Regions from separate parts of the Paenibacillus sp. 1A_MP2 genome, predicted to be linked through region 1. Evidence: a T-box and tRNA genes for the amino acid it is inferred to sense, from the RefSeq annotation. Region 1 holds a T-box; the other holds one or more tRNA genes.
The links. A T-box is a leader RNA that pairs with one kind of tRNA and senses whether it is charged. The one in region 1 lies ahead of tyrS (tyrosine--tRNA ligase), so its partner is inferred to be a tRNA-Tyr.
Positions count from the first base shown of each region.

Region 2: it encodes a tRNA-Tyr, which carries the amino acid that the T-box ahead of tyrS (tyrosine--tRNA ligase) is inferred to sense. The anticodon was not compared.

Region 1 covers NZ_JBQQCS010000001.1:3,249,211-3,253,610, forward strand. Annotated here, with positions in the region: gene ACTWJ7_RS15940 (protein adenylyltransferase SelO) at 117-1,589, shown strand; gene ACTWJ7_RS15945 (Imm63 family immunity protein) at 1,693-2,154, shown strand; T-box leader at 2,310-2,531, shown strand; gene tyrS (tyrosine--tRNA ligase) at 2,651-3,910, shown strand; gene ACTWJ7_RS15955 (YxcD family protein) at 4,066-4,347, opposite strand; gene ACTWJ7_RS15960 (hypothetical protein) at 4,353-4,400, opposite strand, start outside.
Region 2 covers NZ_JBQQCS010000001.1:1,549,078-1,553,477, reverse strand. Annotated here, with positions in the region: gene ACTWJ7_RS07815 (helix-turn-helix domain-containing protein) at 1-647, shown strand, start outside; gene ACTWJ7_RS07810 (hypothetical protein) at 829-1,122, opposite strand; gene ACTWJ7_RS07805 (class I SAM-dependent methyltransferase) at 1,092-1,754, opposite strand; tRNA gene ACTWJ7_RS07800 (tRNA-Leu) at 2,036-2,114, opposite strand; tRNA gene ACTWJ7_RS07795 (tRNA-Cys) at 2,140-2,213, opposite strand; tRNA gene ACTWJ7_RS07790 (tRNA-Gly) at 2,220-2,294, opposite strand; tRNA gene ACTWJ7_RS07785 (tRNA-Gln) at 2,299-2,373, opposite strand; tRNA gene ACTWJ7_RS07780 (tRNA-His) at 2,385-2,457, opposite strand; tRNA gene ACTWJ7_RS07775 (tRNA-Trp) at 2,487-2,560, opposite strand; tRNA gene ACTWJ7_RS07770 (tRNA-Tyr) at 2,567-2,652, opposite strand; tRNA gene ACTWJ7_RS07765 (tRNA-Thr) at 2,658-2,733, opposite strand; tRNA gene ACTWJ7_RS07760 (tRNA-Phe) at 2,754-2,829, opposite strand; tRNA gene ACTWJ7_RS07755 (tRNA-Asp) at 2,926-3,003, opposite strand; tRNA gene ACTWJ7_RS07750 (tRNA-Met) at 3,031-3,103, opposite strand; tRNA gene ACTWJ7_RS07745 (tRNA-Val) at 3,122-3,197, opposite strand; tRNA gene ACTWJ7_RS07740 (tRNA-Glu) at 3,266-3,337, opposite strand; tRNA gene ACTWJ7_RS07735 (tRNA-Ser) at 3,344-3,435, opposite strand; tRNA gene ACTWJ7_RS07730 (tRNA-Asn) at 3,439-3,514, opposite strand; rRNA gene ACTWJ7_RS07725 (23S ribosomal RNA) at 3,584-4,400, opposite strand, start outside.

The DNA of each region.
Region 1 (4,400 bases):
ATGTTACATGTTCTTTCTGTTGAATTTCCATGCGACTACATAAATGAGCATTGGTTCACAAGGCTAAAATAAAATCAGGGATGTACCCTGGTTACAGAAAAGGAGTTGTGATCACCATGCAACAAGAAACGCAGAAAAAAGGATGGCATTTTGACAATAGTTATGCGCATTTGCCACAGGTTTTTTTTACAAAGCAGGGAGCGGTACCTGTTCAATCACCAAAGATGATCATCTTCAATACATCACTTGCTACCAGCTTGGGATTAAATGCTGAGGCGCTCAATAGTACTGAAGGAGCGGAGGTCTTCGCAGGTAACCTGATTCCGGAAGGAGCCGAGCCTCTGGCTCAGGCATATGCGGGCCACCAGTTTGGCAATTTTAACATGCTTGGTGATGGACGGGCTTTGCTGCTGGGAGAGCAGCTTACGCCGCAAGGCGAGCGAGTGGATATCCAGCTCAAAGGTTCGGGAAGAACCCCTTACTCTCGCGGAGGTGATGGACGTGCTGCCGTTGGGCCAATGCTGCGGGAGTATATTATTAGTGAAGCGATGCATTCACTGGGAATTCCAACCACGCGAAGTTTGGCAGTCGTTTCGACTGGAGAAAACATTATACGTGAAACAGAACGACCTGGTGCAATCCTGACGCGAGTGGCTTCAAGCCATTTGCGTGTAGCAACCTTCCAATACGCTGCCAGATGGGGATCAATCGATGATCTCAAAGCATTGGCTGACTACACACTGCAACGGCATTTTTCGGATATCGCCGAAGCCGACAATCGTTACCTCCTGCTGCTTCAGGAAGTGATTAAGCGACAGGCATCACTTATTGCCAAGTGCCAGCACGTTGGTTTCATCCATGGCGTAATGAACACGGATAATATGGCGATTAGTGGTGAAACAATCGATTATGGTCCTTGTGCTTTTATGGATGCTTATAATCCAGCGACGGTATTTAGCTCCATTGACACACAAGGCCGTTATGCCTATGGCAATCAACCGTATATTGGTGGCTGGAATCTGGCTCGGTTTGCCGAGACGCTTCTGCCATTGCTGCATGAGGATGAAGAACAGGCCGTACAAATCGCGCAGGATGCTATTGCTCAATTCTCTGAATTGTATCACCACCACTGGCTTTTGGGCATGCGGAGCAAGTTGGGCTTGTTTAATGAAGAGGCTGAGGATGAAGCGCTAATCAGGGATCTTCTTGAATTGATGGAGAAGCATAGTGCCGATTACACGAATACGTTCGTGGCGCTGACCTTTGACACACCGCTCAAGGGCTCACTATTGTTGGAAACTCCAGAGTTTGAGCAGTGGAATGAGCGCTATACGGCAAGATTGGGAAGACAGCAGCAAGGAAAAGAAGCATCACAACAATTGATGAGGAACAGCAACCCGGCGGTCATTCCCCGTAATCATCGGGTGGAAGAAGCGTTGGAACAAGCGGAGAATCACGGGGATCTCAGTGTGATGGAGAAGCTTCTTGCAGTGCTTTCAAACCCGTTTGCACACTCTCCTGAACAGGCTGAATACGCAGAATTGCCTGCTCAGTGCAATACCTCCTATCAGACGTTCTGCGGGACCTGATTGAAGAAATGCTGGGAAGAGGCTGCCATTTGGCAGCTTTTTCATTATCATGCCAACGCATACAGCGAATAAACGATGTGAAACTTTTCGAGGTGGTGAGTATATGTCCGACATACAAAGCAAACCAGAGATTGCAAAAACGTTATTACAGTTGCTTGAGCGTACATCCTTCCACAGGGAACAGTTGGAAAACTATGTTAACCGCTTGTTTGAGGCCTTTAAATGGGAAGGCGTTCCTTATGTAGAAATCGAAAATGATGTGTATGTTGTTCGAATATACGAGCGGGGTATTGTCATGCTGGAGAAACGGCTGAACCAGACGGATGAAGTCATCTACTGGCTGCTGGAGGATATCATTTTTACGGCGGCGCATGTAGAATTGCTGGAACAGCATGGTGTGGATAATAAACAGATATACTTGAACTATACGGGCGAAGTGATGCAAGAACTGGAACGAAGTGTTGAGAAGGCTTTCCAACAGATTGGTAATCCATACTTACATTGGCATAAGACGGGTAAACGACAGGAGCTGGAGAGGCTGAAACCAGGAGGTGAGCGTCTTTAATAATGGTTTTAGGCATATGAATATGATCACGGGAAGTTGACATGATGACTTTATAAGTCTGGAGCAGGCACTGATCTGATGTTCTATCTTAAGTTTGCTTACTTGCTCTTGCAATGATATTAACGTTCGGCTATACTGGCTATAAATTGAATACATGAATTACGTTGATAGAGCGCAGTAGCGGCTTTGTCCCTGTTACAGAAAGTCAGGGGTTGATGGAACCTGATACATACAAGGGCTGCGAATTACACTCTGGAGTACTTGGGTAATGCCAAGCGGAATGGCAAACGATATTTTGCCGAAAGCGGTATGGACAGCGTGTAAGCTGTTGTCTGTGCAAGTTGGGTGGTACCACGGTTATGATAATCGTCCCTATGTCTATTGAAGACAAGGCGGCGATTTTTTTGTGTCCAAAAAAGCCTCGCCCGGCTTAGCTGCTTGTGAATTAACGTAGATCATGGCCTAATACCAATGCATAGAGAAGGGGTTGTTTGTTTTGAATATTATTGATGAACTGGAATGGCGCGACGCCATTAACCAACAAACGGATGCGGAGGGTCTTCGTGAGCTAACCGAGACGACATCGGTATCGCTGTACTGTGGAGTTGACCCAACAGGAGACAGTATGCACATTGGACATTTGATTCCGTTCATGATGCTAAAACGTTTCCAACTCGCCGGCCACCGCCCGGTCATTCTGATTGGTGGGGCAACAGGAACTATTGGTGATCCAAGTGGTCGTCAATCGGAACGTTCCCTGCAAACGATGGAAGAGGTACAAGCGAACGTAGACGCGCTGACTGCCCAAATGAAAAAGCTCTTCGTAACCGATGGCGACAATCAGGTACGCATGGTCAACAACTACGACTGGACGCATAAAATCAATGTAATTGAATTTTTACGTGACTACGGTAAAAACTTTAATCTGAACACGATGCTGGCCAAGGACGTGGTTGCGAGCAGACTGGAAGACGGCATTTCGTTTACCGAGTTTTCCTACCAGATTCTCCAATCGCTCGATTACCTGCACCTGTTCCAACATGAGAATGTACAGCTGCAAATCGGCGGTTCCGACCAATGGGGCAATATTACAAGTGGCCTAGACCTCATCCGTAAAAAGGAAGGGTCCGAAGCGAAAGCCTTCGGTCTGACGATTCCGCTGATGCTCAAATCCGATGGAACGAAATTCGGTAAAACCGCAGGTGGAGCCATCTGGCTTGATCCAAATAAAACGACTCCATTCGAATTCTACCAGTTCTGGGCAAATACGGATGATCGTGACGTGATCAAATACTTGAAGTACTTCACGTTCCTGAGCAAAGAAGAAATTGAAGCCTTGGCTGAAAAGGTAGAAACGGAGCCGCATAAGCGTGAAGCACAAAAGGCTCTCGCTGAAGAAATGACGAAGTTTGTTCACGGTGACGATATGCTGGAGCAGGCGAAACGCATTACCGCCGCACTGTTCAGCGGCGACATTCGTTCCCTTACAGCAGACGAAATCGAGCAGGGCTTCAAGGAAATGCCGACCTTCGAGACCGATGGAGAAGCGAAAAATATTGTAGACTGGCTCGTGGACCTTGGGCTTGAGCCATCCAAACGTCAGGCGCGTGAGGATGTCACCAAAGGGGCTATCTCTATGAATGGTGAGAAAGTTACGGAGCTGGAATTCACGGTCTCTGCGGAGCACGCAATCGGCGGTAAATTCATCATCATCCGCAAAGGCAAGAAAAACTACAGCCTGGTGAAATTGAAGTAGCAAGAGGATTACAGAGTATGATTCGGGGGAAGGTAGAGGCGAAAGTTAAATCTTCTTCCCCAGCAACACAAAAGGACCGTCCCCATTCATGTCAGTGACATGATGGAGACGGTCCTTTATGCATGCCATCCGCAAATGGCTTATTAGTTATTAATTTATTGATTCACAATCGCTGCTGTGATTTCTTCATCCAGATCAAGTCTTACATTCTCACGGTAAGCCCGAATGTCGTATTCACTGTGCAGGTAGCGCAGGATGGCTTCAATCATGTTGGATTCGACCAAGTATTGACTGCGGCCTTGAATCCAGACTTCAGCGGAATATCCCGTATCTTCTTCCCAGCTCAGTTCCACATTGACATCGGTTGGGCGTACACCCTTGCGTTCCGCCATGTGAATACAAATCGCGTTTACAATTTCATCCATGCTTAGAACCATAGAGATTAGTACCGTCCGTTTCTGTTGCGATCATCATCATCACGATCATTTTT
Region 2 (4,400 bases), 1.7 Mb from region 1:
TTCAAAGTATCCAAAACGCCGATGAAGCCCTGGCCCTCTCTCATCTCCATCAGTTGCTTGGAGTGCTGTTTGGCTTGGAATGCACACCGGAAGAATATCAGGTAGCCCTTACCCGATTGTTAACACATATTTTACAGATGATGCAGGAATCCGGTATACGACTGGGGCAGATCTCCAAAGGCCATGGGTCTATTTTCAATGAACTTCATGGTCTTCAGTACGCAGCTGAGGTTGAGCAATGGTTTACAGAACATATCATCATACCGATCATTCTCATCTTGAAGGAAAGACAGTACGCCCAATATCAGCACATATCCGAGAAAATGATTGCCATGATTCAACAAGAATACGATAAAGATCTAACGTTGGAGGAATGTGCATCCAGACTTCACTACAACGCGAACTACCTAAGTAGTGTGTTCCGCAAGGAAACAGGCTGTGCATTCAGTGAGTATCTGACGAAATACCGCTTTACTATGGCTAAAAAGTGGCTCGACGAAAGCGAGTTAACGGTCAAGGATATCGCCGCACGGCTTCGTTATAACAACCCGCAGAACTTTATCCGTTCTTTTCGAAAATGGGAAGGGATTACGCCCGGCCAATACCGGGAACGTAAGCAGAAGTCAAATGTATCCATGAAGCAGTAAGCAGCTCTTATGAGGATGAAATAGACGGATTATCTAATCTAACTATGAAAGATGTACTGCTATAATTTAGCCATAGAAAGTTGTTCTATATATGATCATACAAAAGGGAGCCTGTAAAACGGCTCCCTTGCAACTACTATTGAATGTAATAAATAAGAATCACATATACTGCTCAAATATTTTACTGGTCTTTGGTACGTACCACTTTCATATTCGGCTGCTCCAATTGAATCAGGATTTTACCAAACTTCCCTCCGCGTGAGAATGCAACCACTCCCTCTTTATACGTGTCTCTGATATATTGCTCAGCTAGGGCAAGTGAACCTTCATCCGTTGGCAATTCGTGCGTGCTTAGCCATTCCTGAAGCTTATCAACGACTTCTTCCACAGACATCTCAAAATAACTTGTTTCTTTAGTAATCAAGGTGGTGTAGGAATAGTCTTTCAGGTACAGCAGCTGTTGTATATAAACCATGTCCCCTGACTGTAGGACGGATAGACACCTAGTACCTCTTTAAGCTCATCTACTAATGTGTCTTCTTTTGGCCCAGCCATTGTGCTGATATAAACATACTTTCGAGCAGTGCTGATTGCTTGTTCAATTGTTTCCCAATCTGACATGGCCGGGCACATGGAAGCAAATGCGAAGTCATATTTCTTTTCCCAGCCCTTATCGTGAATCGATATTTCCTCAAACCGTTCTGACACAATATCTATACTGGATTGCAAGGAGGGAGGAATTGCTTCTTTCATTAATGAATTGAGCAGTTCTGATGGCTCTACAGCTGTAACGGTCGCTCCTTTGATTGAAAAAGGGATCGTAAAGATTCCTGATGCTGCTCCAATGTCTAATATGGATAAATCGTTAAAATCCACTCCCTGATTTTCAATCCAGCCTATGATGCGGTCGGTTCGCTGCTTTCCCTTCTCAGTAAACGACTGTTGATGATATTCTCTGGCCCATTGTTCAAATGCCTCTGTCGCGTAAAACGCTGCGTTTTTCATATTGTATTTTAAAGTTGTGGACTGATTTCTCCACGCCTCTTCCCATACAGAAAGATCAAATAAAATATCAGAATGCGTAGATACCTGTTTTTCCTCGGACATGTTACTTCACTCCATTTCTTTGTATAAAATATAAAATTTCAAAAAGAATAATTTCTTTTTGGTTAAACATTTCTTTATGTGAATTTAAGGGAGCTTCAATATCCACGATTAAACGAAATAAATTAAAAGACTTTACATGTCTACAATATACTTATTAGTGGTATGCGTCAATACATAAACAAAAATATTTCCTTCTCCTTCTACAAACTATAATCCAAATAATATCTGCAAATAAAAAAGCTCATTAGATTTTGCATCTAATGAGCTTTTACTTGCTTGAATACCGGCGAGAGGACTCGAACCTCCACGGTTTCCCACTCGATTTTGAGTCGAGCGCGTCTGCCATTCCGCCACGCCGGCATATGATGTTTTTGTGAAAATATACTGGAGGCGCCACCCAGATTCGAACTGGGGATAAAGCTTTTGCAGAGCTGTGCCTTACCACTTGGCTATGGCGCCACATTTTGGAGCGGACGACGGGAATCGAACCCGCGACCCTCGCCTTGGCAAGGCGATGCTCTACCGCTGAGCCACGTCCGCATAATGGCTGGGGATATAGGATTTGAACCTATGCATGACGGAGTCAAAGTCCGTTGCCTTACCGCTTGGCTAATCCCCAAAAAACAAAAGGGCGATCGAGGGGAATTGAACCCCCGAATGCCGGATCCACAAACCGGTGCGTTAACCACTTCGCCACGATCGCCATAATACAAATTGTTCTTAAAAGTTAATTGGCAGGGGCAGCAGGAATTGAACCCACACCAACGGTTTTGGAGACCGTTGTTCTACCTTTAAACTATGCCCCTAAAAACTGGTGGAGGATGATGGATTCGAACCACCGAACCCGTACGGGAGCAGATTTACAGTCTGATGCGTTTGGCCACTTCGCTAATCCTCCATAAGTGGTGCCGGCGAGAGGACTTGAACCCCCAACCTACTGATTACAAGTCAGTTGCTCTACCAGTTGAGCTACACCGGCGTATTAAGTTGTGATAAAAATGGTGGCTCGGGACGGAATCGAACCGCCGACACGAGGATTTTCAGTCCTCTGCTCTACCGACTGAGCTACCGAGCCTTAATAAAGTTTAATCTTGAAACGTTACACTTTATCTAGGGCGTTCGGTGCCATATAGCAGATTTAGTGAACAGCTTCCTCATGTAAAGATTAAAATGGCGGAACCGACGGGATTCGAACCCGCGATCTCCTGCGTGACAGGCAGGCATGTTAGGCCAACTACACCACGGTTCCAGATCACTTTCTTGAAAGAAAGTATAATTGCGGGGCAGGATTTGAACCTGCGGCCTTCGGGTTATGAGCCCGACGAGCTACCGGGCTGCTCCACCCCGCGTCGTTATTAAAAGTAATATGGTGGAGGCTGAGGGGTTCGAACCCCCGACCCTCTGCTTGTAAGGCAGATGCTCTCCCAGCTGAGCTAAGCCTCCGAACAACACATTTATGATCTTATCATAAAACTGCTGTGAAAATCAACTTCATTTTTTGAAGTTAAATATGACCCGTAGGGGATTCGAACCCCTGTTACCTCCGTGAAAGGGAGGTGTCTTAACCCCTTGACCAACGGGCCTTACTATGGCGGAGAGAGAGGGATTCGAACCCTCGAGACGCTTGTGACGCCTACACGATTTCCAATCGTGCTCCTTCGGCCAGCTCGGACACCTCTCCATATGGCTCCCCGAACAGGGCTCGAACCTGTGACAACTCGATTAACAGTCGAGTGCTCTACCAACTGAGCTATCAGGGAATATGCTTCAGAGATTATTCTCTGAAAACTAGATCCGAAACGAAACTTGCGATGTATCACCTGCATATCTTGGATAAGCCCTCGACCGATTAGTACTGGTCAGCTCCATGCATTGCTGCACTTCCACCCCCAGCCTATCTACCTCGTCGTCTTCAAGGGGTCTTACATACTGGGAAATCTCATCTTGAGGGGGGCTTCACGCTTAGATGCTTTCAGCGCTTATCCCTTCCGTACATAGCTACCCAGCGGTGCTCCTGGCGGAACAACTGGTACACCAGCGGTACGTCCATCCCGGTCCTCTCGTACTAAGGACAGCTCCTCTCAAATTTCCTACGCCCACGACAGATAGGGACCGAACTGTCTCACGACGTTCTGAACCCAGCTCGCGTACCGCTTTAATGGGCGAACAGCCCAACCCTTGGGACCTACTTCAGCCCCAGGATGCGATGAGCCGACATCGAGGTGCCAAACCTCCCCGTCGATGTGGACTCTTGGGGGAGATAAGCCTGTTATCCCCAGGGTAGCTTTTATCCGTTGAGCGATGGCCCTTCCATGCGGTACCACCGGATCACTAAGCCCGACTTTCGTCCCTGCTCGACTTGTAGGTCTCGCAGTCAAGCTCCCTTATGCCTTTGCACTCTTCGAATGATTTCCAACCATTCTGAGGGAACCTTTGGGCGCCTCCGTTACTCTTTAGGAGGCGACCGCCCCAGTCAAACTGCCCACCTGACACTGTCCCCGCACCGGATTACGGTACCAGGTTAGAACCTAGATACGATCAGGGTGGTATCCCAACGGTGCCTCCACGCAAGCTGGCGCTCACGTTTCAAAGGCTCCCACCTATCCTGTACAGATCGTACCCAAATTCAATATCAAGCTGCAGTAA